3 linked regions of the Methyloterricola oryzae genome follow. The protein of the gene in region 2 interacts with the protein of the main gene of each other region in a pairwise test. Links are inferred from orthologs where the notes say so. Each region holds a gene or a part of one and is shown on either strand. Other genes may lie near its edges. The genes, in order: zapD, ftsZ and EK23_RS17325.

Region 1 (10,010 bases), on a different replicon or contig from region 2:
CGCATGCTGTTCGTCAGCTATCTGGTCGCCAACAAGATCCTCGACTCCAAGACCATCGCGGCCAATGTGTCCAAGGAGTTTGGCGTCCCCCAGTTTGATCTGGACGTGCTGTCCACGGACGTGATGCCCATCAAGCTGGTGAGCGAGAAGCTGATTCGCCAGCACCACCTGATCCCCCTGTTCAAGCGCGGCAACCGCCTGTTCGTGGCGGTGGCGGACCCAACCAATTTCCAGGCGCTGGACGAAATCAAGTTCCACACCCGGCTGTCCGCCGAGAGCATCGTCGTCGAGGAAGACAAGCTCACCAAGCTGATCGACACCGCCCTGGAGGCCGCCGACACCTCCATGCGCGATCTCATCGACGCCGATCTGGACAATCTGCAGATCACCGGCGGCGACGAGATCGACAACCGGCCCGAGGCTGAAAGCAGCGATGTTGACGACGCGCCCATCGTGCGCTTCGTCAACAAGGTGCTGCTGGACGCCATCAAGAAGGGCGCGTCGGATATCCATATCGAACCCTACGAGAAGAATTTCCGCATCCGATTCCGCCACGACGGCATGCTACATGAGGTGGCGGCGCCGCCGGCCAACCTGGCTAACCGCATCGCCGCGCGCCTGAAGGTCATGTCCCGCATGGACATTGCCGAGCGCCGCGTCCCCCAGGACGGCCGCATCAAGATGGCATTATCCCGCAACCGGGCCATCGACTTCCGTGTCAACACCTATCCGACCCTGTTCGGCGAGAAGATCGTCCTGCGTATCCTCGACCCCACCAGCGCCCAGCTGGGCATCGAAAAGCTGGGGTTCGAGCCGGAACAGCAGGAGAACTTTCTCAACGCCATCCAGAAGCCCTACGGCATGATCCTGGTGACCGGCCCGACCGGCAGCGGTAAGACCGTCACCTTGTACACCGCCCTCAATATTCTCAATACCTCTGACGTCAATATCTCCACCGCCGAGGACCCGGTGGAAATCACCGTGCCCGGCATCAACCAGGTGAACGTCAACGTCAAGACTGGCCTCACCTTCGCCGAGGCGCTCAGGGCCTTCCTGCGTCAGGACCCGGATATCATCATGGTGGGTGAGATTCGAGACCTGGAAACTGCCGAGATCGCCGTCAAGGCGGCGCAAACCGGTCACATGGTGCTCTCGACCCTGCATACCAACGACGCCCCGCAGACCCTCAACCGTTTGCTGCAAATGGGCATACCGGCTTTCAATATCGCCTCCTCGGTGCTGCTGATCATGGCCCAGCGTCTGGCCCGGCGCCTGTGCGAGAACTGTAAGCGGGAAGAGAAGCTCCCGCCCGAAGTGCTGCTGGACGCGGGCTTCAAGGAGTCGGAGATCGACAACCTGATCGTGTTCGGCCCCGAAGGCTGCGACAAGTGCGTCAAGGGCTACAAGGGTCGCGTCGGTATCTACCAGGTCATGCCCATCACCGAGTCCCTCAACCGCATCATCCTGGAAGGCGGTAACGTCATGCAGATCAGCGAGCAGGCCAAGCGCGAGGGCGTCTCAAACCTGCGCGAATCAGGCTTGAAGAAGGTGCGCGCCGGTATTACCAGTCTGGAAGAAATCGATCGGGTGACCCGAGAATAAGGACATGGCCAAAGAAGAACTGACGCTTTTCGTCTGGGAAGGGACCGACCGCGCCGGCGCGCGCATGAAGGGGGAAGTTTCCTCCCGCAGCGAGAACACCGTGCGCGCGGAACTGCGCCGTCAAGGCATCAAGGTCATCAAGGTCAAGAAGAAGCCCAAGCCCCTTTTCACCGCGCGCAAGAAAAAGATCATCCCCAAGGACATCGCGGTGTTCAGCCGCCAGCTCGCCACCATGCTCAGCGCCGGCGTGCCCTTGGTGCAGGCCTTCGACATCGTCGGGCGCGGCCACGAGAACCCGAGCATGCAAGAATTGCTCATGAGCATCAAGGCCGACATCGAGGGCGGCAGCCCCCTGGCGGAAGCCTTGGGCAAACACCCCCTGTATTTCGACGAGCTCTTCTGCAACCTGGTGCACGCGGGCGAGATGGCCGGCGTGTTGGAAACCTTATTGCACAAGATCGCAGACTACAAGGAAAAGACTGAGTCCCTCAAGGGCAAGATCAAAAAGGCACTCACCTACCCGACTGCAGTCCTCGTGGTAGCCGTGATCGTTACCGCCATCCTGCTAGTGTTCGTGGTGCCCCAGTTCGAAGATTTGTTCAAGGGGTTCGGCGCCGACCTGCCAGCCTTCACCCAGATGGTGGTGAGCATGTCGCGCTTTCTGCGTGACTACTGGTACATCATCGCCGGCATCCTGATCGTCGCGGGTTTCGTCCTCGCAAACCTGAAGCGACGCTCTCTGGCTTTCAACCATGGACTGGACCGGCTGATCCTGAAGATTCCGGTGATCGGGGAAATCATGCGTAAGGCGGCCATCGCCCGCTTCGCCCGCACCCTCGCCACCATGTCGGCGGCCGGCGTGCCCCTGGTGGAAGCCTTGCAATCCGTGGCGGGCGCCACGGGCAACATCGTCTATGGCACCGCGGTGCTGCAGATGCGCGACGAAGTGTCCACGGGCCACCAGTTGCAGATGACCATGCGCCAGACCAACCTGTTCCCCAACATGGTGATCCAGATGGTCGCCATCGGCGAGGAATCCGGCTCAATCGACAGCATGCTGTCAAAGGTGGCCGACTTCTTCGAGGAAGAAGTGGATAACGCTGTGGACTCCCTCAGCAGCCTGCTGGAGCCCATGATCATGGCCTTCCTGGGCGTGGTGGTGGGCGGCCTGGTGATTGCCATGTACCTGCCCATCTTCAAGCTGGGATCAGTCGTCTAAACCCTCTAATCCCTTGGACATCCTGGATCTTTTGCAGGCCAGTCCGGCCTGGCTGGTGACCGCCACAAGCCTGCTGGGGCTGATCGTCGGCAGCTTTCTGAATGTCGTCGTCCACCGCCTGCCGCGCATGCTGGAGCGGGCATGGAAGCAGGAATGCCAGGCTTTCCTGGGACTGGAAAGCAGCGACACGCCCGAAGCCGCATTCAGTCTCGTCGCTCCCGGCTCCCGTTGTCCTCACTGCGGCCATGGCATCCGCGCCCACGAGAATATCCCCATCCTCAGCTATGTGTTCCTGCAAGGCCGCTGTGCCGCCTGCGGCGCGGGCATTTCGATCCGCTACCCCGCCATCGAGGCCCTCACCGGCATCGTTTCCGGCGTCGTTGCCTGGCAGATGGGACCGACCGGTGCCATGCTGGCGGCGCTCTGCCTGAGCTGGACCTTGATCGCCCTGTCCGCCATCGACCTAGAAAAGCAGTTGCTACCCGATGCGATCACCCTACCCTTCCTGTGGCTGGGCCTGCTGCTGAGTCTGTCCGGGAGTTTCACCGACCCGCGCTCCAGCATCATCGGTGCTGCCGTCGGCTATCTGAGCCTTTGGTCGGTCTATCAGGCTTTTCGCCTGCTGACCGGCAAGGAAGGCATGGGCTTCGGCGATTTCAAGCTGCTGGCGCTGTTCGGCGCTTGGCTTGGCTGGCAGAAACTCCTGCCCATCATCCTCATGGCGTCCCTGGTGGGCGCTGTGGTGGGCACCTGCATGATCGCGTTCCTGCGCCATCAGCGCAGCGCGCCCATCCCCTTCGGCCCCTACCTGGCGGCAGCCGGTTGGATCGTCATGCTCTGGGGCGACCCCATCCTGGACGCCTATCTGCGCTTCGCCGGCCTCGCGCCGTAGACCTGAACCCCACGTGTTGAAAGTCGGCCTCACCGGTGGCATAGGCTGCGGCAAGTCAGCCGTGGCCGATCTATTCCGCCGCCTGGACGTGCCAGTGCTGGACGCCGATGAGATCGCCCGCGCCCTGGTGGAACCGGGCCAGCCGGCCCTGTCCGAGATCGCCGAATCCTTTGGTCCGCAGGCGCTGGATGGCGGGCGCCTGAACCGGGCCTGGCTGCGCGAAACGGTATTCCGCAATGCCAACGACAAAAAGCGCCTTGAATCGATTCTTCACCCCAGAGTCTACGCCTCCATGGAGGCACAGATGGCCAATCTGGATGCGGCCTACTGCATCCTAATGGTCCCCTTGTTGCTGGAGACCGGACGGCGCGACTTTGTGGATCGCCTGCTGGTGGTGGACTGCCCGGTGGAGACACAGATCGCCCGGGTCACCCGACGGGACGGACTGGACGAGGCCGCTGTGCGCCGCATCATCGAATCCCAGATGGCCCGCGCCGAGCGCCTAGCCGCGGCCAACGATCTGATTGAGAACGACGGCGACCTCGAGGCCTTGGAAGCGCGCGTCGCAAAACTGCACCTGAGGTACCTGGAAACCGGGAAGTCCCTCGGCCAACTTGACTAATCACGGCCATCGGTCAAAATGGCGAACTGAAAAGGACGCCCGCCCTCACTAATTCAAAACTTCACCAAGACCGGTTTCCCAACTTGAACGATCTGGTTCTGTATGAGTTTCCGTTGAACGAACGGATTCGCGTGTTCATGCGCCTCGAGCAACTGTTTCAGCAGGTTGATCATTTCATGGGCGGCAACACGATCTGGGAGAGCCGGGCGGTCATTGCGACCCTGCTGGAAATCCTGACCATCTTCAGCCGCAACGATCTCAAGTCGGAAACGCTCAAGGAACTGGACCGGCATGTTGGCGTGCTCAACAAGCTCACCGCCAACGACAATATCGATAATGAAAAACTGAACCGGATTCTCGACAGGCTGAACGATATCAGCGACAAGCTGTATGCGACGCCCGGCAAGATTGGCCACTGGCTGAACGAAAGCGAGTTGTTCAAGAGCATTTCCCAGCGTAGTTCCATACCGGGCGGCACCTGCGCCTTCGACCTGCCCACGTACCATTACTGGCTGCAGCAAGGCGATGCGCGGCGGCGCGAAGACCTTGCGTCGTGGCTGGCCCCCTTCGCCACCATTCGTGACGCCATCGACCTGGTGCTGAACTTCATCCGACGCAGCGCCATTCCCACCATGGAACAGGCGGAAGCCGGGTTCTTCCAGAAGACCCTCGATCACAGCCTGCCCTATCAATTGCTGCGGGTCGGCCTGGAGCGTACGCAGCCCTATTTCGCCGAAATCAGTGGCGGCAAGCACCGCTTCACCATCCGTTTCATGGTGCCAAGCAGCAGCGAACGGCCCACGCAGAGCGGCGAGCACGTCGACTTTCAGCTCACCTGCTGCATCCTGTAATCAGGCACCTGGCGAAAATGGCGAGCCAGCAAACGCTGATCATCGAAGCGGGCAGGACCGAACGGCATTACTGGCGGGATCTGTGGCGCTACCGGGAACTGTTCTACTTCCTGGCTTGGCGCGATGTGCTGGTCCGTTACAAGCAAACGGTCATAGGCGTCGTATGGGCCGTGGTACGACCGGTATTGACCATGCTGGTGTTCACGGTGATCTTCGGCAAGCTGGCGAAGCTGCCTTCGGAAGGCGCCCCCTACCCCATCCTGGTGTTCAGCGCCATGCTGCCCTGGCAGTTCTTCGCGAACGCCTTCACGGAAGCCGGCAACAGTCTCATATCCAACGCGAACATGATCTCCAAGGTCTATTTCCCACGTCTGATCGTGCCCACCAGCGCCGTCATCGTCAGCTTCGCGGATTTCCTCATTTCCGCTATCCTGCTGGCAGGACTCATGGCTTGGTACCGGTATCTTCCGGACTGGCGTATCCTGACCCTGCCGGCCTTCATCCTCATGGGTTTCGCAGCCGCCATGGGAGCAGGGCTGTGGATCGCCGCGCTCAACGTCAAATACCGCGATTTCCGCTACATCATTCCGTTCGTGGTGCAATTCGGCTTGTACGTGTCGCCTGTGGGGTTTACCAGCGCCATCGTCCCGGAAGATTGGCGTCTGCTGTATTCCCTCAACCCCATGGTCGGCGTGATCGACGGGTTCCGCTGGGCCATCCTGACCGACGACCGCCCCCTGTTGTCGCCCGAATTTCTTGTGTCCGCGAGCGTGGCTGCCGTGGTCCTGTGCAGCGGCGTGCTTTATTTCCGCCGAACGGAAAAGATCTTTGCCGACATCATTTGATCCCACGAAATGTGTGCCTCTCGAACCTTAGTCGATTGTGCCGATGGGGACAATCCCGCATCGAAGCGACTGGACATGACTAGCCCCCTGCTGTAAATCCGCGATGAGCACGGCGATTCAGGTTCATAACCTTTCCAAGAAATACATCCTCAAGCACCAGGATAGCGCCCGCTACATCACCCTGCGCGACTCCCTGCACGGAGCGGCCAGGCAGTTCGCGCAGCGAATCCGACACCCATTTGGCGTCCGCGACAATCCTGGCCGCGAAGAATTCTGGGCCCTCAAGGATATCGAGTTTGAAATCCGCCAGGGCGAGCGCGTGGGCGTGATCGGACGCAACGGCGCGGGCAAGTCGACCCTGCTGAAATTGCTCTCCCGCATCACCGACCCCACGACGGGCCGTATCGCCATCACTGGACGCGTGGCCAGCCTTCTGGAAGTGGGAACCGGCTTTCATCCGGAACTGACCGGCCGCGAGAACATCGCTCTCAATGGCGCCATACTGGGCATGCGCCGGGCGGAAATCAACCGTAGATTCGATGCCATCGTCGCGTTTGCCGAGGTTGAAAGGTTTCTCGACACACCGGTCAAGCGTTACTCCAGCGGCATGTACGTCCGGCTCGCCTTCGCAGTTGCGGCGCATCTGGAACCCGAAATCCTGATCGTGGATGAAGTGCTGGCGGTGGGCGATGCGCAGTTCCAGCGGAAATGCCTGGGCAAAATGAAGGAGCTGGGCAGCGAGGGCCGCACGGTGCTGTTCGTTAGCCACAACACCAGTTCCATCCTGCAGTTGACCGACACCTGCATCCTGCTAGACCAAGGCCGTCTCGCGATGCGCGACAGCAGCGCACAGTGCGTTACCCATTATCTGCAAGGCGGCGCTGCGGCCGACACGACGCAGGGCATCCGCAATCAGCGGACCGATTTCGCGGTGCTGCGATTCGTCCTCGACCGTGAAGCGAGCCCCCTCGGTTTCAATCGGCCGCTGGTTTTCAATATGGAACTGGAGTCCGCCCGTCCCCTGGATGGCATCTCGGTCATCCTCGGGATCGAGAATTCATTGGGTGCCCACATTCTCACCGCAAGGGCCCGCATCGATGCCATTGCAACTGGGCCAACGCGCTTTGACCTGCGGCTGGAGGGGCACAATCTGGCTCCGGGAAGTTATTTCGCATCCCTCACCATCTGGTCCGCGGCCCAGATCATCTTTGAGCAAACGCAGATCCTGGGCCTGGAACTGGTCTCCAACCAGGAGGATGAACAGCGCTATGGCCCATACATTGCCAAGGTCTCCGATAAACTGGGCTGCTTCCGCCCCCTGGAGGTGACCCATGCCTGACGGACGGACGAAGAAAATTCGACGCCTCGGTGTCTGGCCTTGTCGGCTCGCCCATTCTTAATATCCCACCCCAACCATGGACAAGCACATCGTCGTCATCCTGGGCATGCATCGCAGCGGCACCTCTGCGCTAACCCGCGTGCTCAATCTGATGGGCATGGACCTGGGGCGAGAGTTGGTGCCGGCGGAGATCGACAATCCTAAGGGATTCTGGGAAGACGCGCGCATCGTCGCCATACACGAGCGTTTCCTCCAGGACATAGAGCGAAGTTCGAGCGACCCGCGGGTATTCAGCGAACGGGACTGGACGGGACGCGCGGCGGACGCAGCACAAAGCGCATTACTGCAAGTGCTGTCCAACTATCGCCAGGAGGCTGGCATTTGGGGTGTGAAAGATCCCCGTCACTGCCGGCTGCTGCCGCTCTGGGCGCCGCTGTATCCTCAGATCGGACGGTCACCGCATTTTCTGCTGACCGTGCGCAATCCGCTGGAAGTCGCCGGATCGCTGGAAAAGCGCGACAGGCTGCCGTTTCGCCGTGGGCTGCTGCTGTGGCTGATCAACAACCTGGAGGCCTTGGTGCAGACCCAAGGTAGCGGGCGGGTCATCATTACCTTCGACCAGTTACTCTCAGCACCGGAGCAGGTCATCGACAAGATACGCAGCGGCCTCTCGCTACCCTGGCCGGAACTGCCCGAGGACTTCGAGACACGCATGCGCGGTTTTCTCGACCCGGAACTGCGTCACCACCGCACGCCTGAGCCGCACCGGCCAGTAGGCGAGGGGCTTGAACTGGTGGACAGCCTGCTGCTGGAGGCATGGATAGGGCAAGTCTACACGTGCCTGCAGACCGCAGCCGAGCATCCTCAATCAGCCATCGATCCGGCCGTTTACGGCATTGCAGCGAACCTGAGCGATCGCCTGATCCAGCTCGAGAACCTCAGCGCCAAGGAACGCGCCCCCCATTTTCACCAATGGTTCTGCCCCGGCAATGCCTGGGACCGGCTGCAGAAAGCCGATCGGGTCCTCTCCTGGCTGCCGATTCTGCGGCCCGGCAAGCTCCTGCAGCCAGCCTATGCCTTGCGCTATAGCCTGGTAAAGCTGCGCAATACGTGGCGGCATGGCCTGGGCGTGGAGGCTAAAGGTGGAGGCTAAATCGGTACCGGAGCATGACTCGGCGGCCCAGCCCCCCGCCACCGGCATCTGGCCGCGCTGCCGACGGTTTGTCGCCGCTTGGCTGCGGGTTCCCGCCAGCCGCGTACTTCGGACTTACGACCGGCTGCACGGCCGCCGCACCGTCCATCTCATCCACATCGGAAAGACCGGCGGTACCGCGCTCAAGCATGTACTAAAGCATCAATCCGTCACGCCCCGCTACCGTATCGTGCTGCACAACCACGCCTGCACGCTGCGCGATGTGCCCGTGGGTGACGGCGTGATGTTTTTCCTGCGCGACCCTGTCAGCCGCTTCGTCAGCGGCTTCTACAGCCGCATGCGCCAAGGCCGGCCGCGCTATTTCTACCCCTGGAGCGAAGCAGAGGCAGTCGCATTCGCCCGCTTTCAGACTCCCAACCAGCTGGCGCTGGCGCTAAGCTCGGCCGACGCCACCCTGAGGGAAGCCGCGGTCGCGGCCATGGGCGCGATTCAGCATGTCAGATCGTCCTATTGGGACTGGTTCGAAAATGAGAGCTACTTTTTGTCCCGACGCGATGACATACTTTTCGTCGGATTCCAGGAATCCCTGACGGCAGACTTCGATAAGCTCAAGTCATTACTCGGGCTACCCGATAGCGCGGTCCTGCCAGGCGAAGAGGCTGCCATGCACCGCAATCCGGAGGAACTGGACCGCCGCCTCGACCCGCAGGCCCTGGCGAACCTGTCTCACTGGTACAGACACGATTATGCGTTCGTCGACTTATGCCGGAGCCTGGAGGACCAGCCAAAGTCATGTCGGAATCCTTGAGGAAACGGCAGCCAGGCGATAGGCGGCAGGGGCGTGCTAACATGGGCATGAGCCGGAATGCGGCAGGCTGCGTTCTTCCATGAAGTATCCATATATTCTAGTCGTCACCTACGGACGCAGTGGCTCCACGCTCCTGCAAGGCGTCTTGAACAGCATCGACGGGTGCTTGATTGCCGGTGAGAACTTCAACTTCATTTTTCCCTTGTACCAATCCTATAGGCGTTTGCTCTCGGCGAATACGCACGTGGCGGAGGGAGTCCTCGGGAGCGAAAATCCGCATTTGCCCCGGCATCCCTTTTTCGGCGCGCGGCGCCTCAGTCCGGAACTCTTTCTGGAGGATGCGAGCCGGCTGGTCATCGCACAACTGCGCGCATTGGATGAGTCGAAGGGTACACGATGCCTGGGCTTCAAGGAGATACGCTATGCCGAGGCCTTGCCGGAATTGGAGGAGTACCTGGATTTTCTCCATCGCATACTCCCGGGCTCGGCCCTGATCTTCAACACCCGGCGCAGCGAGGAGGTCGCCCGCAGTGCCTGGTTGAAAAAGCAACGCAGGAGAGATGTGCTGAGCCGGATTCAGCGACTGGACATGCTATTTCGCGCCTATGCGGATAAATCGCTCAATGCGTTCGTTATCGATTACTCGGACTGTGTGAGGAAAACCGAGCGTCTGAAAGAC
Region 2 (9,991 bases):
TGCGACCTGAAAGGCCAAAGGATCGGAGGCGCCGAAGTGTCGCCGAAGCATGCCAATTTCATCGTCAACACCGGCGGTGCAAGCGCCGCCGATATCGAGGCCCTGGTTCAACTCGTACAAACGCGGGTGGAGACGGTGTGCGGGGTGCGGCTGGAGCCCGAGGTCCGTATCGTGGGCGAGCCGCTGAATAATTCGATGGAGGCTGTGTGAGCGAAAGCGTGGATGCCGCCAAGTTCGGGCGGGTGGCAGTAATGATGGGCGGTATCTCCGCCGAGCGCGAGGTTTCCCTGAAGAGCGGCAATGCCGTCCTGCAAGGCTTGCTGGCGCGCGGGGTAAATGCGATCGGCATCGACGTGGGGATCAATCCCCTGGACCCGCTGTTGAACGGCCATTACGACCGCGTATTCAACATCATGCATGGGCGTGGCGGCGAAGATGGCGTGTTGCAGGGCGCCTTGGAGGCCTTGGGCATTCCCTACACCGGCAGCGGCGTGTTGGCCTCGGCGCTGAGCATGGACAAGCTGCGCACCAAGCTGTGCTGGATGGGCGCGGGCCTGCCGACGCCACGCTGGATGCTCCTGGAGTCTGCCGCGGATCTGGACCGTTGCGCGGCGGCCTTGGGTTTTCCGGTGATCGTCAAGCCGTCGGAAGAAGGCTCCAGCATAGGCATGAGCCGGGCGGAAAATCGCCAGGAACTTGAAAAGTCCTGGCAGCAAGCATCGCAGTTCAACTGCCGGGTCTTCGCAGAATCCTGGATCACCGGCAAGGAATACACGGCAGCGGTTCTCAGGGGGCAGGCGTTGCCCATGATCCGTCTGGAGACGCCCCATGTGTTTTACGACTATGACGCCAAGTACCGCGCGGAGTCCACGCGCTACCACTGCCCCTGCGGTTTGCCCGCGGAGCGCGAAGCGCAATTGCAGGAACTGGTGCTCAAGGCTTGCGAGTGCATCGGCGTCGAAGGTTGGGGGCGGGTGGACCTGCTGGTGGACGAAAGCGGCCAGCCATGGCTGATCGAGGTCAACACGGTGCCGGGCATGACCGACCATAGCCTGGTGCCCATGGCGGCCAGGTCCGCCGGCATTGACTTCGACGAGCTGGTCTGGCGGATATTGGAATCCAGCCTCTGACCGCACGTGGGCACGCAGCGCAAAGGATCCCCGGAAAAGGGGCGCAGGGAGCAGAGCAAGGCGCGCTTCCCGCTGTTCCCGCTACTCGCTCTGCTGCTCGTGGCGGCAGGCGGATATTGGTTATGGCGGCAGGGCGTGGACTTCAACCGGGAGTGGTTTCCGGTTCGCTATGTTCGGGTTGAGGGCGGAATTGAAAACCTGAACACGGGAAAGCTCAGGGAGGTGTTGGCGCCGGCGGTGGCGGCCGGGTATTTCTCGCTGGACATAGGCGAGGTGGAAGGCGCTGCGCGCTCCTGTCCGTGGGTCGAGAGCGTTGAGGTGAGCCGGGTGTGGCCGGACACCCTGGTGGTGACGGTCAAGGAGCACGTGCCGGTCGCCCGCTGGGGCGAGAAGGCGATGCTGGATACGCGCGGCGAGCGATTCGCCCCGGATCGAGTGGAAGGTTTCGAAACGCTGCCGGAGCTGTCTGGCCCGCCTGGCACCGAGCATTACCTGCTGAGCACCTTGGCGCAATTGAACGACCTCCTGGCCCCGCAGGGGTTCAAAGTGGCGACCCTTGAGGTCAGCAAGCGCAGGGCCTGGACTCTGCGCCTGGAGAACGGGCCGGACATGTTTTTGGGGCGGCGCGAGCCGGTGGCGGCCGTGGAACATTTCCTCTCCCTGGTGGGTAAGTTGGGAGAGAATCGGCTAGCGCACCTATTGCGGGTGGACCTGCGCTATCCCAATGGCTTTGCCGTGGTATGGCGGCCCGAGGCGGAAGGTCTGCTGGAAGGCAGCGAAGCGCCCAGCGCAGGACTAAATCGATTGGAACAGGCCACTTGGGTGGCTCTAGAGACGCAATGAGAAATGGCTAGAAAATCGGATCGGAACTTGATCGTGGGACTGGATATCGGCACCTCCAAGGTCGCCGCCATCGTCGGTGAACTGAACGAGGATGGCGAGATCGAGGTGATCGGTATCGGTTCGCACCCTTCCCGTGGCCTCAAAAAGGGCGTCGTGGTCAATCTGGAAACCACTGTCCAGTCCATACAGCGCGCCATCGAGGAAGCCGAGCTGATGGCGGGCTGCCGCATCCACTCCGTCTACGCGGGGATCGCCGGCAGCCACATCAGCAGCATGAATTCCCATGGCATCGTCGCCATCAAGGACAAGGAGGTCACCCAGAGCGACGTGGATCGGGTGATCGACTCCGCCCGAGCGGTCGCCATACCTGCAGACCAGAAGATTTTGCACATCCTGCCCCAGGAGTTCGTGATCGACCGCCAGGAGGGCATCAAGGAGCCCATCGGCATGTCCGGTATCCGCCTGGAAGCGAGGGTGCATATCGTGACCGGCGCCGTGAGCGCGGCGCAGAACATCGTCAAGTGCATCCGCCGCTGTGGCCTGGAGGTCGAGGACATCATCCTCGAGCAGCTGGCCTCCTGCTCCGCGGTGCTGACTGAAGATGAGAAAGACCTGGGGGTGTGTCTGGTGGATATCGGTGGCGGCACCACCGACATCGCGGTGTTCACCGACGGCGCCATCCGTCACACGGCGGTGATTCCCATCGCCGGCGATCAGGTCACCAATGACATTGCGGTTGCGCTGCGGACACCCACTCAGCACGCCGAGGAAATAAAGATCAAGCATGCCTGCGCTCTGACGCAGTTGGCGAAGCTGGAGGAAACCATCGAGGTGCCCAGCATCGGTGAGCGGCCGACGCGGCAGATATCCAAATTGAACCTGGCGGAGATCGTGGAGCCGCGCTACGAGGAACTGTTGCTGCTGGTGCAGGCCGAACTTCGGCGCAGCGGGTTCGAGGATCTGATCGCCGCGGGCATCGTTCTCAGCGGTGGCAGCGCTCGGGTGGAAGGGTTGGTGGAATTGGCGGAGGAGATATTCCATATGCCAGTGCGGATGGGAATTCCGCAGTACGTCACGGGACTCAATGACGTGGTGCGTAATCCGGTGTACGCGACGGGTGTCGGACTATTGTTGTTTGGAAAACAGCATAACCCGCTGGTGGAGCGGGGTGCCTTGGTTGGCGGAGGTTTTCGGGGTATTTGGGCAAAGATGAAGAATTGGTTCCAGGGTAATTTTTGAAATCCAGTTAAGGCAGTCAAGTCAGGGGGATAACGATGAAATTTGAATTGGTGGATTCTTACAGTCAGAAGGCGGTGATCAAGGTCATCGGCATCGGCGGGGGCGGCGGCAATGCGGTCAACCACATGGCGGCCAGCCATATCGAGGGAGTGGACTTCATCTGCGCCAATACCGACGCGCAGGCCCTCAAGGGCACGCAATCGCGTTCGGTGGTGATCCAGCTTGGCAATGCACTGACCAAGGGGTTGGGCGCCGGGGCCAATCCCGATATCGGACGTCAGGCCGCGAAGGATGACCGGGAGCGTATCCTGGAAGTGCTGGACGGCTCCGACATGGTGTTCATCACCGCCGGCATGGGCGGCGGCACCGGCACGGGCGCCGCGCCGGTGATCGCCGAGATCGCGAAGGAAGCGGGAATCCTCACCGTGGCGGTGGTGACCAAGCCCTTCCCGTTCGAAGGCAAGAAGCGCCGTGCCGTCGCCGAAAAGGGCATCGAAGACCTGAGCCAGTACGTGGACTCGCTCATCACCATTCCCAACGAGCGTCTCCTGCCGGTGCTGGGCAAGGACGTGAGCCTGATCAGCGCATTCGCCGCCGCCAACGACGTGCTCCTGCACGCGGTGCAGGGTATCGCCGATCTGATCACCCGTCCGGGCTTGATCAACGTGGACTTCGCTGACGTGCGCACGGTGATGTCGGAAATGGGCGTGGCCATGATGGGTTCTGGCGTCGCCAGCGGTCCGAATCGCGCCCGCGAGGCGGCGGAGCGGGCCATCCACAGTCCGCTCTTGGACGAGGTCAACCTGCAGGGCGCGCGCGGCATCCTGGTGAACATCGCCGGCGGACCGGATCTGGCCATTGGCGAGTTCGACGAGGTGGGTAGCGTGGTCAACGAGTTTGCCTCGGAAGACGCGCAGGTGGTGACCGGCCTCTCCATCGACCCGGATTTGCAAGACGAGGTGCGGGTCACCGTGGTGGCCACCGGCCTGGCCGGACAGCACAAGGTAAGCGAGGCGCCGATCAGATTGGTGCATAAACGCAACACGGGCGAGATCGATTATGGCGAGCTGGAGAAGCCCACCAGCATACGCAACAAGCCGAAACACGAACCGCGTGCCGAAACGAAAAAGGAGATGGATTTGGAATATCTTGATATTCCAGCATTTTTGCGACGTCAAGCCGATTGAGCTTGGATGTTGGCATGACCTGCGCCTGTGGGCTGCGACAATTGTTTGCTTGTCGGCGCATCTGGCGCGGGTTATGCTTGTTGCATCTAAGTCACAACTGAGTGGGAATTTTGATGCAGGAGAATTGGATGATCAGGCAGAGAACCTTGAAGAATGTCATGAGAGCGACGGGGGTCGGGCTGCATACCGGGGAAAAGGTCTACCTGACCTTGCGTCCCGCCGCACCCAATACCGGCATCAAGTTCCGCCGTGTGGACTTGCCCGAACCCGTCGTCATCGAAGCCAGGCCGGAGAACGTGGGAGACACCACCTTATCCACCACCCTGGTCAACGGCAATGTGCGGATCTCGACGGTGGAACACCTGCTTTCGGCCTTCGCCGGGCTCGGCATCGACAACGCCTACGTGGATGTGAGCGCACCGGAAGTGCCCATCATGGACGGCAGCGCGGGGCCGTTCGTGTTCCTGATCCAGTCGGCGGGCGTGGAAGAGCAGGATGCACCAAAAAAGTTCATCCGCATCAAAAAGGAAGTGCTGGTGGAGGACGGCGAAAAATGGGCGCGCTTCGAACCCTATGATGGGTTCAAGGTGACGTTTACCATCGACTTCGACCACCCGGCCTTCCACAAGGACAGCCAGACGGCGAGTATCGACTTTTCTTCCACGTCATTCGTGAAGGAAGTCAGCCGTGCCCGCACCTTCGGATTCATGCGTGATATCGAGGCACTGCGCAAGAACCGGCTGGCGCTGGGTGGCAGCATGGACAATGCCATCGTGGTGGATAACTATCGCATCCTAAACGAGGATGGGCTGCGCTACGCGGACGAGTTCGTCAAGCACAAGATCCTGGATGCCATCGGCGACCTCTATCTGCTCGGCCATAGCCTGATCGGATCCTTCGTCGGTCACAAGTCGGGCCATGGTCTGAACAACAGCCTGCTGCGGGAACTGCTCAAGCGCAAGGATGCCTGGGAGTCGGTTACCTTCAAGGAAGAGGAGGGACTGCCGATTTCCTATATGCGTCCCGCCCGCGCCGCCACTCGCTGAGCGGAGCGTAAGCCGGTCCGGGGCGGCGCCCCCCTCGCCGCCCCGGTTCCGACGTTCAGGAAAGACGCCGGTTTTCCCTGATGGGTGCACTCGTGTCTGCAACGGCACCTTGCGCGCTTACTCCTTACGGCACATGTCCTTTCGCTTTCTCCGCCATGGTTTTCCCCAGCCGCTCCAGGGCTGCCGATAGCTCGCGCGATTCCATCCCGCTTCCGCTCGTCTTCACCAACTCCGCCGTAGCCAGAGAAACCCTGGGTCCCCCATCACGCTGTGTGACACTCGCCGCCTTGGCCAGGGCGCGGAACTCCAGTGCCCTGAATGTCCTGCCCGCGGTGGCCATCCGTTCCAGAGTCGCAGGGGCGTGAAAGCGCAACTGAAAAGACCAGGTCGGACTGTCCGCGTAGACGACCAAGCGCTGGTTCGCGGCCACCACGCAGTCCCGGCAATGTTCCGCCAAGTGCGGCGGTAGAGAATCCTTTACCTCGCGTAACACCAGCGCGTGCAGGCGCAAGCGCTCCAGGACGGGCGCCAGAGGCGCGCTCACAAGGTCGCGGGGAAGGAGACGAAAGCTGGGCAAAGCAGATCGATCCACGAGGCAAGGGGGTGCGTCAACGACACCGCGAAGCAGACGAGCATTATCCAAGCGCTTTGGTTTTAGGTTATCATCGTCAGATTATTTTGACCATCTGGAATTAAAACAAGATGCTAGGCAAGCTGGCCAAATCCCTGTTCGGCAGTCGCAACGACCGAATCGTCAAGAAGAAGAAAAAAATCGTTCGGAAGATTAATGCGCTGGAGCCGGACATTGAACGCCTGTCGGATGAAGCCCTGAGGGCCAAGACCCAGGAGTTCCGCGACCGCCTCGATCAGGGTGAGAAGCTCGAGACCCTGCTGCCGGAGGCCTTCGCCACGGTGCGTGAGGCCTCCAAGCGCGTGATGAACATGCGCCATTTCGATGTGCAGCTCATCGGCGGCATGATCCTGAACGACGGGAAGATCGCCGAAATGAAAACCGGCGAGGGCAAGACCCTGGTCGCCACCCTGGCAGCTTACCTGAACGCGCTGCCCGGCAAGGGCGTGCACGTGGTGACGGTAAACGATTACCTGGCCCGCCGTGACGCGGAATGGATGGGTCGGCTCTACGGGTTCCTCGGCCTTAGCACCGGCGTAATCGTCAGCGGTCTGGACAACGAAGAGCGTCGCCAGGCTTACGCCGCCGACATCACCTACGGCACCAACAACGAATTCGGCTTCGATTATCTGCGTGACAACATGGCGTTCTCGCCGGACCAGCGGGTTCAGCGCGAACGCCATTTCGCCATCGTGGACGAGGTCGACTCCATTCTGATCGACGAGGCGCGCACCCCGCTGATCATTTCCGGTCCCACCGAAGACCGCAGCGACCTCTATCATCAGATCGACAAGCTCATGCCGCGCCTCTCCAAGCAGGAGAAGGAGGACGGTCCCGGACATTACAGCATGGACGAGAAGGCACGCCAGGTCTATCTGACGGAGGCGGGTCATGAATTCATCGAGCAGATGCTGGAGGAAAAGGGACTGATCAAGGCAGGCGATAGCCTCTACGATGCGGTCAACATCCGCCTGATGCATTATGTGAATGCGTCCCTGCGGGCCCATGTGCTGTTCCAGAAGGATGTGGACTACATCGTGCGCGACGACCAGATCATCATCGTCGACGAATTCACCGGCCGTGCCATGCCGGGCCGGCGCTGGTCGGAGGGGCTGCACCAGGCGGTCGAGGCCAAGGAAGGGGTTACGGTGCAGAACGAAAACCAGACCCTCGCCTCCATCACCTTCCAGAACTACTTCCGTCTCTACGACAAGCTGTCCGGCATGACCGGCACCGCCGACACCGAAGCCTTCGAGTTCCAGCAGATTTACGGTCTCGAGGTCGTGGTGATTCCCACCAACCGGCCCATGGTCCGCAAGGACATGGGCGACCTGGTCTACCTGACGGTCAAGGAGAAGTACGACGCTATCCTGGAAGACATCCAGGATTGCGTAAATCGGGGCCAGCCGGTTCTGGTTGGCACCACCTCCATCGAAAACTCCGAATACCTGTCCTCCCACCTTACGAAGGCGGGTGTCGAGCATCAAGTGCTCAACGCCAAGCACCACGAGCAGGAAGCCCATATCGTGGCCGAGGCCGGCCGTCCACGCGCCGTCACCATCGCCACCAACATGGCGGGTCGCGGCACCGACATCGTGCTCGGCGGCAATCTGGACGAGGAGATTGCCCGGCGCAACCTCACCGAGCCGGCGGAAATTTCGCAGGCGCGCGCCGAATGGCAGAAGCGCCACGAGGAGGTGGTGGCGGCTGGCGGCCTGCACGTCATCGGTTCCGAGCGCCACGAATCCCGCCGCATCGACAATCAGCTGCGCGGACGTTCCGGCCGCCAGGGCGATCCGGGCTCCACGCGCTTCTACCTGTCCCTGCAGGACAGCCTCATGCGCATTTTCGCATCCGATCGCGTGGCCGCCATCATGCAGCGCTTGGGGATGAAGGAAGGCGAGGCCATCGAGCACCCCTGGGTCACCAAGGCCATCGAAAATGCCCAGCGCAAGGTGGAAGCGCGCAACTTCGACATCCGCAAGCAGTTGCTCGAATATGACAACGTGGCCAATGACCAGCGCCGTGTGATCTACCACCAGCGCGACGACCTGATGGCGGCGGAAGACATCGGCGACACCATTGCTGCCATCCGCCACGACGTGGTGGCGCAGATGTTCGAGCAGTACATCCCGCCTCAGACCATGGAGGAGCAGTGGGACGTCAAGGGTCTGGAGGAGGCGTTGGAGAAGGATCTGGGCGTGCGCGTGCCGGTGGAGGAATGGCTGGAGGCCGACCACTTCCTGCATGAGGAAAAGCTCAAGGACATGATCTGCGACGAGGTGGACAAGGTCTACGACCACAAGGCCGAGGCTATCGGCCTGCCGGTGATGCGCCATTTCGAGAAGTCGGTGATGCTGCAGGTGCTGGACAATGCCTGGAAGGAGCACTTGGCGGCCATGGACCACCTGCGCCAGGGCATCCACCTGCGCGGCTACGCCCAGAAGGACCCGAAGCAGGAATACAAGCGTGAAGCCTTCGAGATGTTCACCACCATGTTGGACAGCGTGAAGCACGAGGTGATCGGCATCGTTTCCAAGGTGCAGGTGCACACCGAAGAAGAGATCAAGGTGATGGAGGAGCAGAACCGCCCTCAGGTGGAAATGCAGTACCACCACGCCGAGGCTGCCAGCGTGCTGGCGGAAGACACCGAAAGCGAATTGCCGGATGAGGCGGCGTCCGATCAGGCCCACAGGCCCTTCGTGCGCGAGTCGCAGAAGGTCGGCCGCAACGACCCCTGCCCCTGCGGTTCCGGCAAGAAATACAAGCAGTGCCACGGTAAACTGGCCTAAGGAAGGGCGCGCGACGATGACCTCGCCCTCGCCACCCGACTACAACGGGCCGCTGTCGGTTCAAGGTATCCGGCTCGGCTCCGCCGGTGCGGGTATCAAGCGCAACGACCGGGACGACGTGCTGCTGGTGGAGATGGCGCCGGGCTCCACTTGTGCAGCGGTGTTCACCCGCAATGCCTTCTGCGCCGCGCCGGTGACCGTGGCGCGCGAACATTTGTCCACCCAGCCCCGCTGGCTGCTGGTCAATTCCGGGAATGCCAATGCCGGCACGGGCAGCCGTGGCTTGGCCGATGCGCGCGAGACCTGCCGTCTGGTGGCGGAAAGGACGGGTGGATTGCCGCGGCAGGTGCTGCCGTTCTCCACGGGAGTCATCGGCGAGTATCTGCCGGTGGACAAGATCGCCAGCGCCCTGCCTGCCGCCCTGGACGCACTCACGGAATCCGGCTGGGAACGGGCGGCGCGCACCATCATGACCACAGACACGCGGCCCAAGATCGCCGGTTGCCTGCTGATGCTGGATGGCCAAGCGGTCCACGTGGTGGGCATCGCCAAAGGCGCCGGCATGATCCAGCCCAATATGGCCACCATGCTCGCCTACATCGGCACCGATGCGCGGGTGGATCAGGCGACCCTGCAGAACCTTCTGGCCGATGCGGCGGACCGATCCTTCAACTGCGTGACCGTGGACGGTGATACCTCCACCAATGACGCCTGCGTGCTGATGGCCAGCGGGCATTCGCAGGCCCCCGCGATTGCCGCCGACAGCCCGCATTACCCGGCCTTCGCGCAGGCGGTGCAATCCGTGTGCGATGCCTTGGCCGAAGCCATCGTGCGCGATGGCGAAGGCGCCACGAAGCTGATTCGCATCCAGGTGCAGCAGGCCCGCAGCGAAGCCGAGGCGCGGCAGGTGGCCAAGACCGTGGCCCATTCGCCCCTGGTCAAGACCGCTTTCTTCGCCAGCGATCCCAACTGGGGCCGAATCCTGGCAGCGGTGGGACGCTCCGGCTGCGATGATCTGGATATCGACCGAGTCGCCATCTGGCTGGATGATGTCTGCATCGTGGAGCAAGGCGGACGGGCAGGGACTTACACCGAAGAAGCCGGGCAGGCGGTGATGGCGCAG
Region 3 (10,041 bases), on a different replicon or contig from region 2:
TGTTCGGAACCACAGTCCCGGCAGGCACCTGAGAGACGATGGAACGGCGCCCCGTCTCGGGATTGATCTCCAGCAGGGACGCGCTGGCCGAGACACCCGTTTCGGTGGCGAAAAGGCCGCCTTGCGGGTCAAGTCCCAGGAAATAGGTGAATGCAGGGCCTTGATTCGAGTCGGACGGATCGCTGAAAAGGCTTCTCTTGCCGCTTATCGGGTCTATGGCGATGATGACGCCACCCGCCGAGTTTTCGTGGATCAGGAGGCGTCCCCCTGGCGTGGCCACAAGGCGCGTAAATGAGGTGCCTCGGCCGCCGATTGTCGGCCCGAATGAGGGGTCGGCTAATGGGCTGAGCAGCTGCCGGTCGCCAGTGGCCGGGTCAATGCTGTAGAGCGATTCCCGTAGTACAGGGTCGGGATGCTCTGCCGCCATGACATAGATCGTGCCAGCCGCAGACACGGCGACACCGTTCCAAAACGTGCCGCCACGGTTGCGTGATTCTGCCGACTGGGCATTGCCGGCTAAGGCGTCGCGTTGTGCATCCGCCTCGCTATAGGCGCTGAGCAGGGTCCGTTGTCCGGTGGCGAGATCCACCCGAAACGCCGCATCGCACGCCGGGCCAACGGATCCGTCGCACCAGGAACCGATGACGATGGCTTCTTCAGCCATGCATGTGGCCGCGCCCGTCGCGAGCAGCGCCGTGGCCAGGCCGGCGATCATGGTGGTGTTGCAGCGGTTGTGTGTTGTCATCGAAACCTCCTTTGGAATCGTGGACACGGGGGTGTCCGCGCTTGGCAAAAGTTCCGACTCTACCATGGGAGGCCGGTGTGGTCGTTCGAGTTTGTCTTACGCGCGCCGATTAACGGCAGGGAGAGCGATGCTGCGGAAGCCGCCGCCGGACTCACGAAGCCAGCAGCCTGCGGTGGGTCTGGATGGACATCAGCATGCCGAAGCCGGCCATTAGGGTCACCATGGACGTTCCGCCGTAGCTGACCAGCGGCAAAGGCACGCCGACCACCGGCAGGATGCCGATCACCATGCCCGTGTTCACAAACACGTAGATGAAGAAGGTGATGGTCATGGCCCCGGCCAGGATGCGGCAGAACTTGTCCTGGGCCTGCACCGCGATGTAGAAGCAGCGCGCCAGGATGAACAGGTAGATGGCCAGCAAGCCCAGGCATCCCAACAGACCGAACTCTTCGGCGAACACGGCGAATATGAAGTCCGTGGAGCGTTCCGGCAGGAATTCCAGATGGGATTGAGTTCCGTGCAGCCAGCCCTTGCCATAGATCCCTCCGGAACCGATGGCGATCTTGGACTGGATGATGTGGTAGCCGCGTCCCAGGGGGTCCGCCTCTGGATTCAGGAACATGAGCACCCGATCGCGTTGGTAGTCGTGCATGAAATGCCACATGACCGGCAGCAGGCTGCCTCCCAGCGCGGCGATGGCGACGATGTAGCTCCACTGGATGCCGGCAAAGAACAGCACGGCGGCGCCCGATACACCGACGAGGAAGGCGGTGCCCAGGTCCGGTTGCTTGGCGATCATGGCCGTGGGCAGCAGAATCAGGATGCCGGCGATGGCCACCTCCGAAAACCGGGGCGGCGTAGGCCGGGAAGCAAGGAACCATGCCAGCATCAGCGGCGTGGAGAGTTTGGTCAATTCCGAAGGCTGGAAGCGGATGACGCCGAGATCCAGCCACCGCCTGGCGCCCAGCGACACCTCGCCGAACAGCATGACGGCCAGCAAAAGCATGATTCCAAGCAGGTACAGCGCCGGGCTGTAAAGAATAAGGTAACGGGGATGGATCTGGGCGACGACCAGCATCACGCCGAGTGCGAGCCCGAGGCGGGCCGCCTGACGCAGCACCACGCCCAGGTCCTGGCCGCCGGAACTGTACAGGATGATAAACGCGGCACCGGCCAGCACCATGAGGCCACCAAGCAGGGGCAGGTCGATGTGAAGCTTCTGCAACCAACCCTGGGAGGCTTGTTGGTGGCTGCTGAAGGAAATGAACGGCTCTTCCGCCATCAGGGACTGCCTTTCAGGTACTGTTCGATGACGGCCCTGGCGATGGGCGCCGCCACCGAGCCGCCATGTCCCCCGTTTTCCGCCAGTACCGCAACGGCGATGCGCGGATCCTCGGCGGGCGCAAAGGCAATAAACCAAGCATGGTCCTTGAGGGTTTCCTTCACGTGCATCTTCTTGTAATCCTGATCCTGGCGCACCGTGAATACCTGTGCCGTGCCGGTCTTGCCGGCGACGTGATAGCTCAGTCCCGGGGCGATGCCTTTGGCCGTCCCGGCCTGACTGTGAACCACATCGACCATGGCGTCCACCACCGTGCGCCAGTGCGCCGGATCGATGGAAATCCTTTCCGCGGCACCGCGTGGATAGGGGCTGGCGTCGTTCGTGGGAGATTTGATCGTCCCAACGACCCGCGGCTGCACCACCCTGCCCTTGCTGGCCAGTGTGGCCACCGCGCGCGCCAGTTGCACCGGCGTAACCTGGACATAGCCCTGGCCGATGCCGGCGATCAAGGTTTCACCGGGAAACCAGGGTTGGCGGCGGTGGCGTTTTTTCCACTCCAGGGAGGGATACAAGCCGTTGCGTTCTCCGTCCAGATCGATGCCGGTTTTCTGCCCGAAACCAAACTGCGTCATGTAGTCGTGCATGCGCTCGATCCCCAGGTGCTGCGCCAGGTCGTAGAAATACACATCGCAGGATTGCACGATGGCGTAGCGCATATCCACCGTGCCGTGACCGCCCTTGCGCCAGTCGCGGTACTTGTGTTCAGAGCCGGACAGGCGGTAGAAGCCCGGACAATAGACATGATGTCCAGGGCTGAACTGGCCCAGGGTCAGGCCGGCCAGCGCCATGAAGGGCTTAACCGTGGAGCCCGGCGGATAGACGCCACGCAGGGCGCGGTTGTAGAGCGGCCGGCTGGGCGAGGATTGCAGCGCCTCGTAGGCGTCGCGCTTGATGCCCTGGACGAAGGGGTTGGGATCGAAGCTGGGCTTGCTGGCCAAAACCAGCACATTGCCGGTGTCGGGCTCGATGGCTACCACCGAGCCGTTGAAGTCCTGCAGCGCATCGAAGGCGGTCTTCTGCAGCTTGATATCCAGTGTCAGGTGCAGATCAGCTCCGGACAGCGGCTCATTCTGGCCGATGACGTTGATCGACCGTCCCTGCACATTGGTTTCCAGTTCTTCGTAACCGGTCTTGCCATGCAGCAGGGACTCGTAGGTTTTCTCCACCCCGTTCTTGCCGATGTGGAAGGTACCGCTGTAGACGGATGGGTCCAGGGTCTGCAGTTCGGCCTCGCTGATGCGGCCCACATAGCCCACCACGTGCGCCGTGAGTTCGCCGTAAGGGTAGGCGCGCAACAGCCGGGCATGGATCTCCACGCCAGGGAAATAGGGCATTTTCACCGCAAAACGGGCGATTTCCTCTTCGCTCAGTTGCAGGCGGAGCGGCACGCCTTCGAAAATCTTGTGGCGCGTGCGCAGGGAGTTGAAGCGGGCGATTTCTTCGTCCGTGATGTTCAGCAGCTTTTTCAGCTCGGCCAGGGTCGCGCCCATGTCGGGCACCTGCTCGGGGATCAGCTCCAAGCTATAGGTCGGGTAGTTGTCCGCCAGCACCTCGCCATTACGGTCGAAGATCATGCCTCGTGTGGGCGGCAGGGGCGAAATTTTCACCCGGTTGTCCCGCGACAGCGTGGCGTAGTATTCATGTCCGACCACCTGCAGATAGATCAGCCTGACGGTCAGGGCCGCCGTCGCCACGGCGATGAAAAGGGCGCTGGCAACGATGCGATTGAGGAATAGCCGCTGCTCGCGGAAGCGGTCCTTGATGGTGAATTCCTGGATCATTGCCGAATGTCCGGCATGTGTGCGCTGTTGGCCCGGGCGCGGTCAGAAGATGTGGAAACTGCGCCGTACATGCCGGAGAGCCACGAAAATGGCGGGCCACAGGGCCGCGCCAGTCAGGGATGGCAGCCAATAAGCGAGGCTGAGGCTGTTGGCGCCCTTGTGATTCTGCGACCAGAGCACCAGGAGCTGGCTCGCCAGCAGCAGCGGCAGGGTAGCCACCGCCTGCTGATACAGGGGGTACAGCCGCAGCTGCCGGTGCAGATGCAGGCAGCAATAAGCGACCACGGCGTAGGCCAGGGCGTGCTGCCCGAGCAGCCGTCCGGTCAGCACATCGGTGATCAGCCCCGTGAACCAGGCCGTGCCCACCCCGACCCGGTCCGGGAGTGCCAGATTCCAATAGATCAGGAACAACAGTACCCAATCCGGATTGTAGATGGACAGCCCGTGGGGGAGCGCGACGATCCTCATGGCCATCGCCAGGATCAGGCTGAAGGCCACGACCAGCGTGGCGATCGGATTATTGGCGGGCATGGGGCGCTCCCCGGGCCTTGCCCCGGATCGCGGGGTTCGGCGTCGGCGCGGCTGAGGGCGCCGGCGTTTCCGGCGCCTGCTCAGCGGGCGGCGGAATGCGCGGGATCGGGTCCTGTTTGCTCCATACCATCAGCAATTCGCGGCTTCGGTCCAGCTTGGCCAGGGGCACGGCCGTGACCTTGGCAAAGGGGCTGGTCTGCGTGGAAAGGGTGGTCACGGTCGCCACGGGGTAACCTTGCGGGAAAACCCCGCCCATGCCCGATGTCACCAGCAGGTCGCCGGGCTTGATATCCGCATTGCTGGTCAGATAGGGCAGGTAGAGTTTGTCGATTTGTCCGGAGCCTAGGGCGATGGTGCGCAGGCCATTGCGGTTTACTTGAACCGGAATCGCGTGGTTTGGATCGGTGATGAGCATCACCTGGGCGTTGTAGGGCGTGACTCTCAGGACTTGTCCAACCACGCCGCTGGCGTCTACCACCGGCTGCCCCGGATAGATGCCGAAGCGGCTGCCCTTGTTGACCATGACCACGTGCTCGTAGGGGACCAGGTTGACTTCCAGCAGTTCGGCGATGAGCACCTGCTCGCCCAGCTTGAACGAGGTTTCCAGCAGGCCGCGCAGGCGGATGTTCTCCTGTTGCAGGGAATCGAACTTGAGCAGCTGCGATTTGAGCCGAATCTGCTCCTCATGCAGGCGCTGGTTGTCTTTCAGCAGTTCCTCGCGACTGGACAAGCTTTCGGACAAGTTGCGCCACCCGTTGATCGGCGAACTCACCAGTTGCTGCAGCGGATACACCAGCACCGCAAGGCTGGTGCGCAATGGATTCAGCATGCCGCGTTGCTCGGCGGCCAAGAGGGCGAAGGAGGCCAGGACACAAGCAAGCAGCCTGAGATTGAGCGAAGGTCCCTTGGTAAAGATCGGTTTGATGAACTATCTCCCTGCCGAGGCGTGCGCCGCACGCAGCGGCGGCGTCATTCCAGCGAAAAAGGCGCCGATCCCTTTTCGTCCAGCAGTTCCAGCACCCGGCCGCCGCCCCGCGCCACGCAGGTCAGCGGGTCTTCGGCGATGAGCACCGGCAGCCCCGTCTCCTCGGCGATGAGGCGGTCGATGTCCTTCAGCAGCGCGCCGCCACCGGTGAGGATGATGCCGCGCTCGGCCACGTCGGCGCCCAGTTCCGGAGGGGTCTGCTCCAGCGCCAGCTTCACCGCCTGGACGATGCCGGCCAGGGGTTCCTGCAGGGCCTCCAGGATCTCGTTGCTGTTGAGCACGAAGCTGCGCGGAATGCCTTCCGACAGGTTGCGGCCCTTGACCTCGATCTCGCGGACTTCGCTGCCCGGGTAGGCGGTGCCGATCTCGTGCTTGATACGCTCCGCCGTGGCTTCGCCGATCAGGGTGCCGTAGTTGCGGCGCACGTAGTTCATGATCGCCTCATCCAGGCGGTCGCCGCCGATGCGCACCGAGGCGGAATAGACGATGCCGTTCAATGAGATGACGGCGACTTCCGACGTGCCGCCGCCGATGTCGATGACCATGGAGCCACGCGCCTCGTTCACCGGCAGGCCCGCCCCCACGGCAGCGGCCATGGGCTCCTCGATCAGGTAGACTTCACGCGCGCCGGCGCCGGCGGCGGATTCCTTGATGGCGCGCCGCTCCACCTGGGTGGAGCCGCAGGGGACGCAGATCAACACGCGGGGACTCGGGCGCAGCAGCTTGCTCTTGTGCACCTTGTGGATGAAATACTGGAGCATCTTTTCCGTGACCGTGAAATCGGCGATCACGCCGTCCTTCAGCGGGCGGATGGCGGTGATGTTGCCCGGCGTCCTGCCCAGCATGGACTTGGCCGCGGCGCCCACCGCGGCGATGGTCTTGGACCCCCGCGCCTTGTCTTCGCGGATGGCCACTACCGACGGCTCATTCACCACGATGCCTTGTCCCCGTATGTATATCAGCGTGTTGGCCGTTCCCAGATCGATGGACAAGTCATTGGAAAAAAAACCGCGCAGGCGTTTGAACATGAGCGTCGCAATCCTGTGAAAAAAGTCCGTGAAAAATTGTTTTAATGTAGCAAGGTGCTGGGGATCAGGGCAAGTTGGGATATGATAGCGCATCGCTCACCGGACCGGCCCTCGAGCCGACCGACGGACGCGGTGCAGGGAGGCGCAGAGGCGTTTCTCGGCCGCTTGCGGGGCTTGTCCGCGTTCATGATGATGGGCCACACACAGACCAAATCGAAATGACCTCAAGGGGATCGCATGTCTCTAACCGCTGCAGATGTGAACAAAATTGCCTGGCTGGGACGGCTCGCCATCGACGCCGACAAGGTGGATGCCTACGCCCGCGACCTGTCAGGCATCCTGGATTTCGTCGAGCAGATGAGTACCGTGGATACTTCCAACGTGCCGCCCATGGCCCATCCCCTGGATATGGCCCAGAGGCTGCGGGCCGATAGCGTGACCGAGCAGGATCAGCGCGAGCAGTTCCAGGCGCATGCGCCGCTGGTGGAAGCAGGCCTGTATTTGGTGCCCAAAGTGATCGAATAAGCCCCGCCCAGATTCCGTCCGCGGCTCGCGTATTCAGGTCCGAGCCCATTCCGAACCCGGAGCCCGCAGGCCCCGACCATTCGAACCCGAGAAATTACCGATGCACGACAAGACCATCGTGGAGCTGGCCAAAGGCCTGCGCAACAAAGATTTCAGCAGCACCGAGCTGACGCGAACCTACCTGGACCGCATTGCAGCGATCAACCCGACGCTCAATGCCTTCGTCACCGTCACCGGCGAGCAGGCACTCAATCAGGCCGAGGCCGCGGACCGGCGCCTGGCCGCAGGCGATGCGGGCCCCTTGACCGGCGTTCCCATCGCCCAGAAAGACATCTTCTGCACCCAAGGTGTCCGCACCAGCTGCGGCTCCAGGATGCTGGATAACTTCATCGCATCCTACAACGCCACCGTCGTCGAGCATTTTCAGCAGGCCGGCGCGGTGATGCTGGGCAAGCTGAACATGGACGAGTTCGCCATGGGCTCCTCCAACGAAACCAGCCACTACGGACCGGTGCGCAATCCCTGGGATACCGAGACCGTGCCGGGCGGCTCTTCCGGCGGGTCGGCCGCGGCGGTCGCCGCGCGCCTGGCACCCGGCGCTACCGGCACAGACACCGGCGGCTCCATCCGCCAGCCGGCCTCGTTCTGCGGCATCACCGGGCTTAAGCCCACTTACGGTCTGGTGTCCCGCTATGGCATGATCGCTTTTGCCTCGAGTCTGGACCAGGGCGGTCCCATGGCTCGCACCGCGGAAGACTGCGCCCTGATGCTGCAGGTCATGGCCGGCTTCGATCCGAAGGATTCCACCAGCGTGGACCGCCCGGTACCCGACTATGCCGCCGGATTGAACCAGAGCCTGGAAGGCCTGCGCATCGGTTTGCCCAAGGAGTTCTTCGGCGAAGGGCTCGACGCCGATATCGCGCGCCTGATCGATGAGGCCGTGGGCGAGTACCAGAAGCTCGGCGCGACGGTAAAGGAAGTCGCGCTGCCCAATATGAACCTGTCCGCGCCGGCCTACTACGTGGTGGCGCCCGCCGAGTGCTCTTCCAATCTGGCTCGCTTCGACGGGGTGCGCTTCGGCTACCGTTGCGAGAGTCCGAAGGACCTGGCGGACCTGTATACCCGTTCGCGGGGCGAGGGCTTTGGCGCGGAGGTCAAGCGCCGCATCCTGATCGGCACCTATGTGCTGTCCGCCGGTTACTACGATGCCTATTACCTGAAGGCGCAAAAGATCCGCCGCCTGATCAGCGAGGACTTCAGGCAGGCCTTCGAGGAGGTGGACGTGATCATGGGACCCACCTCGCCTTCGGTGGCTTTCCGCTTCGGTGAAAAAAGCGCCGATCCCATCGCCATGTATCTGTCCGATATCTACACCATCGCCGTGAACCTGGCGGGCCTGCCCGGTATGTCGGTGCCGGTGGGCTTCTCCAAGGGGCTGCCGGTGGGCATGCAGATCATCGGCAATTATTTCTCCGAGAGCCGGCTGCTCAATGTCGCTCACCGCTACCAGCAGGTGACGGACTGGCACGCCCAGGCTCCCAAAGCATTCGCATGAGAGGTTAAAAAGATGGAGTGGGAAACCGTCATCGGGCTGGAAGTGCATGCCCAGCTTGCCACCAAGTCCAAGATTTTTTCCGGGGCCGCCACCGCCTATGGTGCGGTGCCCAATACCCAGGCCTGCGCCGTGGATCTGGGACTGCCGGGCGTTTTGCCGGTCTTGAACCGGGAAGCCGTGCGCATGGCCGTCAAGTTTGGCCTGGCCATCGGCGCCCACATCGCGCCGCGCTCGGTGTTCGCGCGCAAGAACTACTTCTACCCGGATCTGCCCAAGGGCTACCAGATCAGCCAGTACGATCTGCCGGTGGTGGGCAACGGCCACCTCAATATCCTGGCGGACGGCGAGGAGAGGACCATCGGCATCACCCGCGCCCATCTGGAGGAGGACGCCGGCAAGTCGCTGCATGAGGACTTCCACGGCTACAGCGGGATCGACTTGAATCGCGCCGGCACACCCTTGCTGGAAATCGTGTCCGAGCCGGACCTGCGCTCCGCCAAGGAAGCTGTAGCCTACCTCAAGAAACTGCACGCCCTGGTGCGTTACCTGGAAATCTGCGATGGCAACATGCAGGAGGGCTCCTTCCGCTGCGACGCCAATGTCTCGGTGCGGCCCAAGGGCCAGGCGAAATTCGGCACCCGCGCCGAGATCAAGAACCTCAATTCCTTCCGCTTCGTCGAGAAGGCCATCAACTTCGAGATCGAGCGTCAGATCGAGCTGATCGAGGGTGGCGGCGAGGTGGTGCAGGAGACCCGGCTATACGATTCGGCCAAGGACGAGACTCGCTCAATGCGCAGCAAGGAAGAGGCCAACGACTACCGTTACTTCCCCGATCCCGACTTGTTGCCCCTGGAGATCGAGCCCGGCTTCATCGAGGAGGTCAAGCAGACCTTGCCGGAATTGCCCGACGAGAAGCGCGACCGCTTCAAGAGCGAATATGGCCTGAACGACTACGACGCCATCGTGCTGACCGCCACCCGCGAACTGGCGGATTACTACGAGGCGGTGGTGAAGGCGGCCGGTTGCGACGCCAAACTCTGCGCCAACTGGGTGATGGGTGAGCTGGCCGGGGCTTTGAACAAGGCGGGACTTGAAATCGAGGAGAGCCCGGTGGAAGCAGCGCGCCTGGCGGGGCTGGTGCAGCGCATTGCCGACGAGACCATTTCCGGCAAGATCGCCAAGCAGGTCTTCGAGGCCTTGTGGGAAAGCAAGGCGACGGCAGATGAGGTCATCGAGCAGCAAGGTCTCAAGCAGATCACCGATACCGGCGCCATCGAGGCCATCATCGACAAGATCATCGCGGACAACCCGGCCCAGGTGGAGCAGTACCGCTCGGGCAAGGACAAGCTGTTCGGCTTCTTCGTGGGGCAGGCCATGAAGGCCACCGGCGGCAAGGCCAACCCGCAGCAGCTCAATGACCTGCTGAAGTCCAAGCTGGCGGGTTGAATCGATGGGGCGGGCCGCCGGCGCGGCTCGCCTCCAACCGGCGCTGGGCTAGAACAACCGCTCCATTGAGACGACCTCGCCGGAATCGTCCATTTTGATCAAC

The links.
Region 1: the proteins of ftsZ (region 2) and zapD interact in binary tests that used the Escherichia coli proteins (3 or more experiments, as listed by UniProt). The link is inferred for Methyloterricola oryzae from one-to-one orthologs.
Region 3: the proteins of ftsZ (region 2) and EK23_RS17325 interact in binary tests that used the Escherichia coli proteins (3 or more experiments, as listed by UniProt). The link is inferred for Methyloterricola oryzae from one-to-one orthologs.

What each region holds. Positions count from the first base shown.
Region 1 is NZ_JYNS01000007.1:213,612-223,621, forward strand. What follows is about bases 3,363-6,302. They hold zapD (cell division protein ZapD), read left to right. Parts: upstream 3,363-4,418; coding sequence 4,419-5,186; downstream 5,187-6,302. Other genes in these bases: EK23_RS11750 (prepilin peptidase), read left to right, coding at 3,363-3,713; coaE (dephospho-CoA kinase), read left to right, coding at 3,727-4,335; EK23_RS11765 (ABC transporter permease), read left to right, coding at 5,204-6,031; EK23_RS11770 (ABC transporter ATP-binding protein), read left to right, coding at 6,135-6,302. Also shown: type IV-A pilus assembly ATPase PilB, read left to right, coding at 1-1,602; EK23_RS11745 (type II secretion system F family protein), read left to right, coding at 1,607-2,821; more of EK23_RS11750, read left to right, coding at 2,835-3,362; more of EK23_RS11770, read left to right, coding at 6,303-7,370; EK23_RS11775 (sulfotransferase family protein), read left to right, coding at 7,447-8,523; EK23_RS11780 (sulfotransferase family 2 domain-containing protein), read left to right, coding at 8,513-9,331; EK23_RS11785 (sulfotransferase), read left to right, coding at 9,411-10,010. UniProt on the Escherichia coli protein: Cell division factor that enhances FtsZ-ring assembly. Directly interacts with FtsZ and promotes bundling of FtsZ protofilaments, with a reduction in FtsZ GTPase activity.
Region 2 is NZ_JYNS01000006.1:209,373-219,363, reverse strand. The notes cover bases 2,403-5,323. They hold ftsZ (cell division protein FtsZ), read left to right. Parts: upstream 2,403-3,247; coding sequence 3,248-4,399; downstream 4,400-5,323. Other genes in these bases: lpxC (UDP-3-O-acyl-N-acetylglucosamine deacetylase), read left to right, coding at 4,528-5,323; ftsA (cell division protein FtsA), read left to right, coding at 2,403-3,212. In the rest of the region: murB (UDP-N-acetylmuramate dehydrogenase), read left to right, coding at 1-210; EK23_RS10700 (D-alanine--D-alanine ligase), read left to right, coding at 207-1,130; EK23_RS10695 (cell division protein FtsQ/DivIB), read left to right, coding at 1,137-1,973; more of ftsA, read left to right, coding at 1,977-2,402; more of lpxC, read left to right, coding at 5,324-5,445; EK23_RS21720 (DciA family protein), read right to left, coding at 5,570-5,989; preprotein translocase subunit SecA, read left to right, coding at 6,148-8,868; bifunctional glutamate N-acetyltransferase/amino-acid acetyltransferase ArgJ, read left to right, coding at 8,885-9,991. UniProt on the Escherichia coli protein: Essential cell division protein that forms a contractile ring structure (Z ring) at the future cell division site. The regulation of the ring assembly controls the timing and the location of cell division.
Region 3 is NZ_JYNS01000016.1:39,893-49,933, forward strand. What follows is about bases 4,391-7,361. They hold EK23_RS17325 (rod shape-determining protein), read right to left. Parts: upstream 6,413-7,361; coding sequence 5,369-6,412; downstream 4,391-5,368. Other genes in these bases: mreD (rod shape-determining protein MreD), read right to left, coding at 4,391-4,399; mreC (rod shape-determining protein MreC), read right to left, coding at 4,391-5,324; gatC (Asp-tRNA(Asn)/Glu-tRNA(Gln) amidotransferase subunit GatC), read left to right, coding at 6,650-6,937; gatA (Asp-tRNA(Asn)/Glu-tRNA(Gln) amidotransferase subunit GatA), read left to right, coding at 7,038-7,361. Also shown: EK23_RS17300 (DUF11 domain-containing protein), read right to left, coding at 1-745; rod shape-determining protein RodA, read right to left, coding at 897-2,027; mrdA (penicillin-binding protein 2), read right to left, coding at 2,027-3,868; more of mreD, read right to left, coding at 3,911-4,390; more of mreC, read right to left, coding at 4,386-4,390; more of gatA, read left to right, coding at 7,362-8,492; Asp-tRNA(Asn)/Glu-tRNA(Gln) amidotransferase subunit GatB, read left to right, coding at 8,505-9,938; EK23_RS17345 (hypothetical protein), read right to left, coding at 9,987-10,041. UniProt on the Escherichia coli protein: Forms membrane-associated dynamic filaments that are essential for cell shape determination. Acts by regulating cell wall synthesis and cell elongation, and thus cell shape.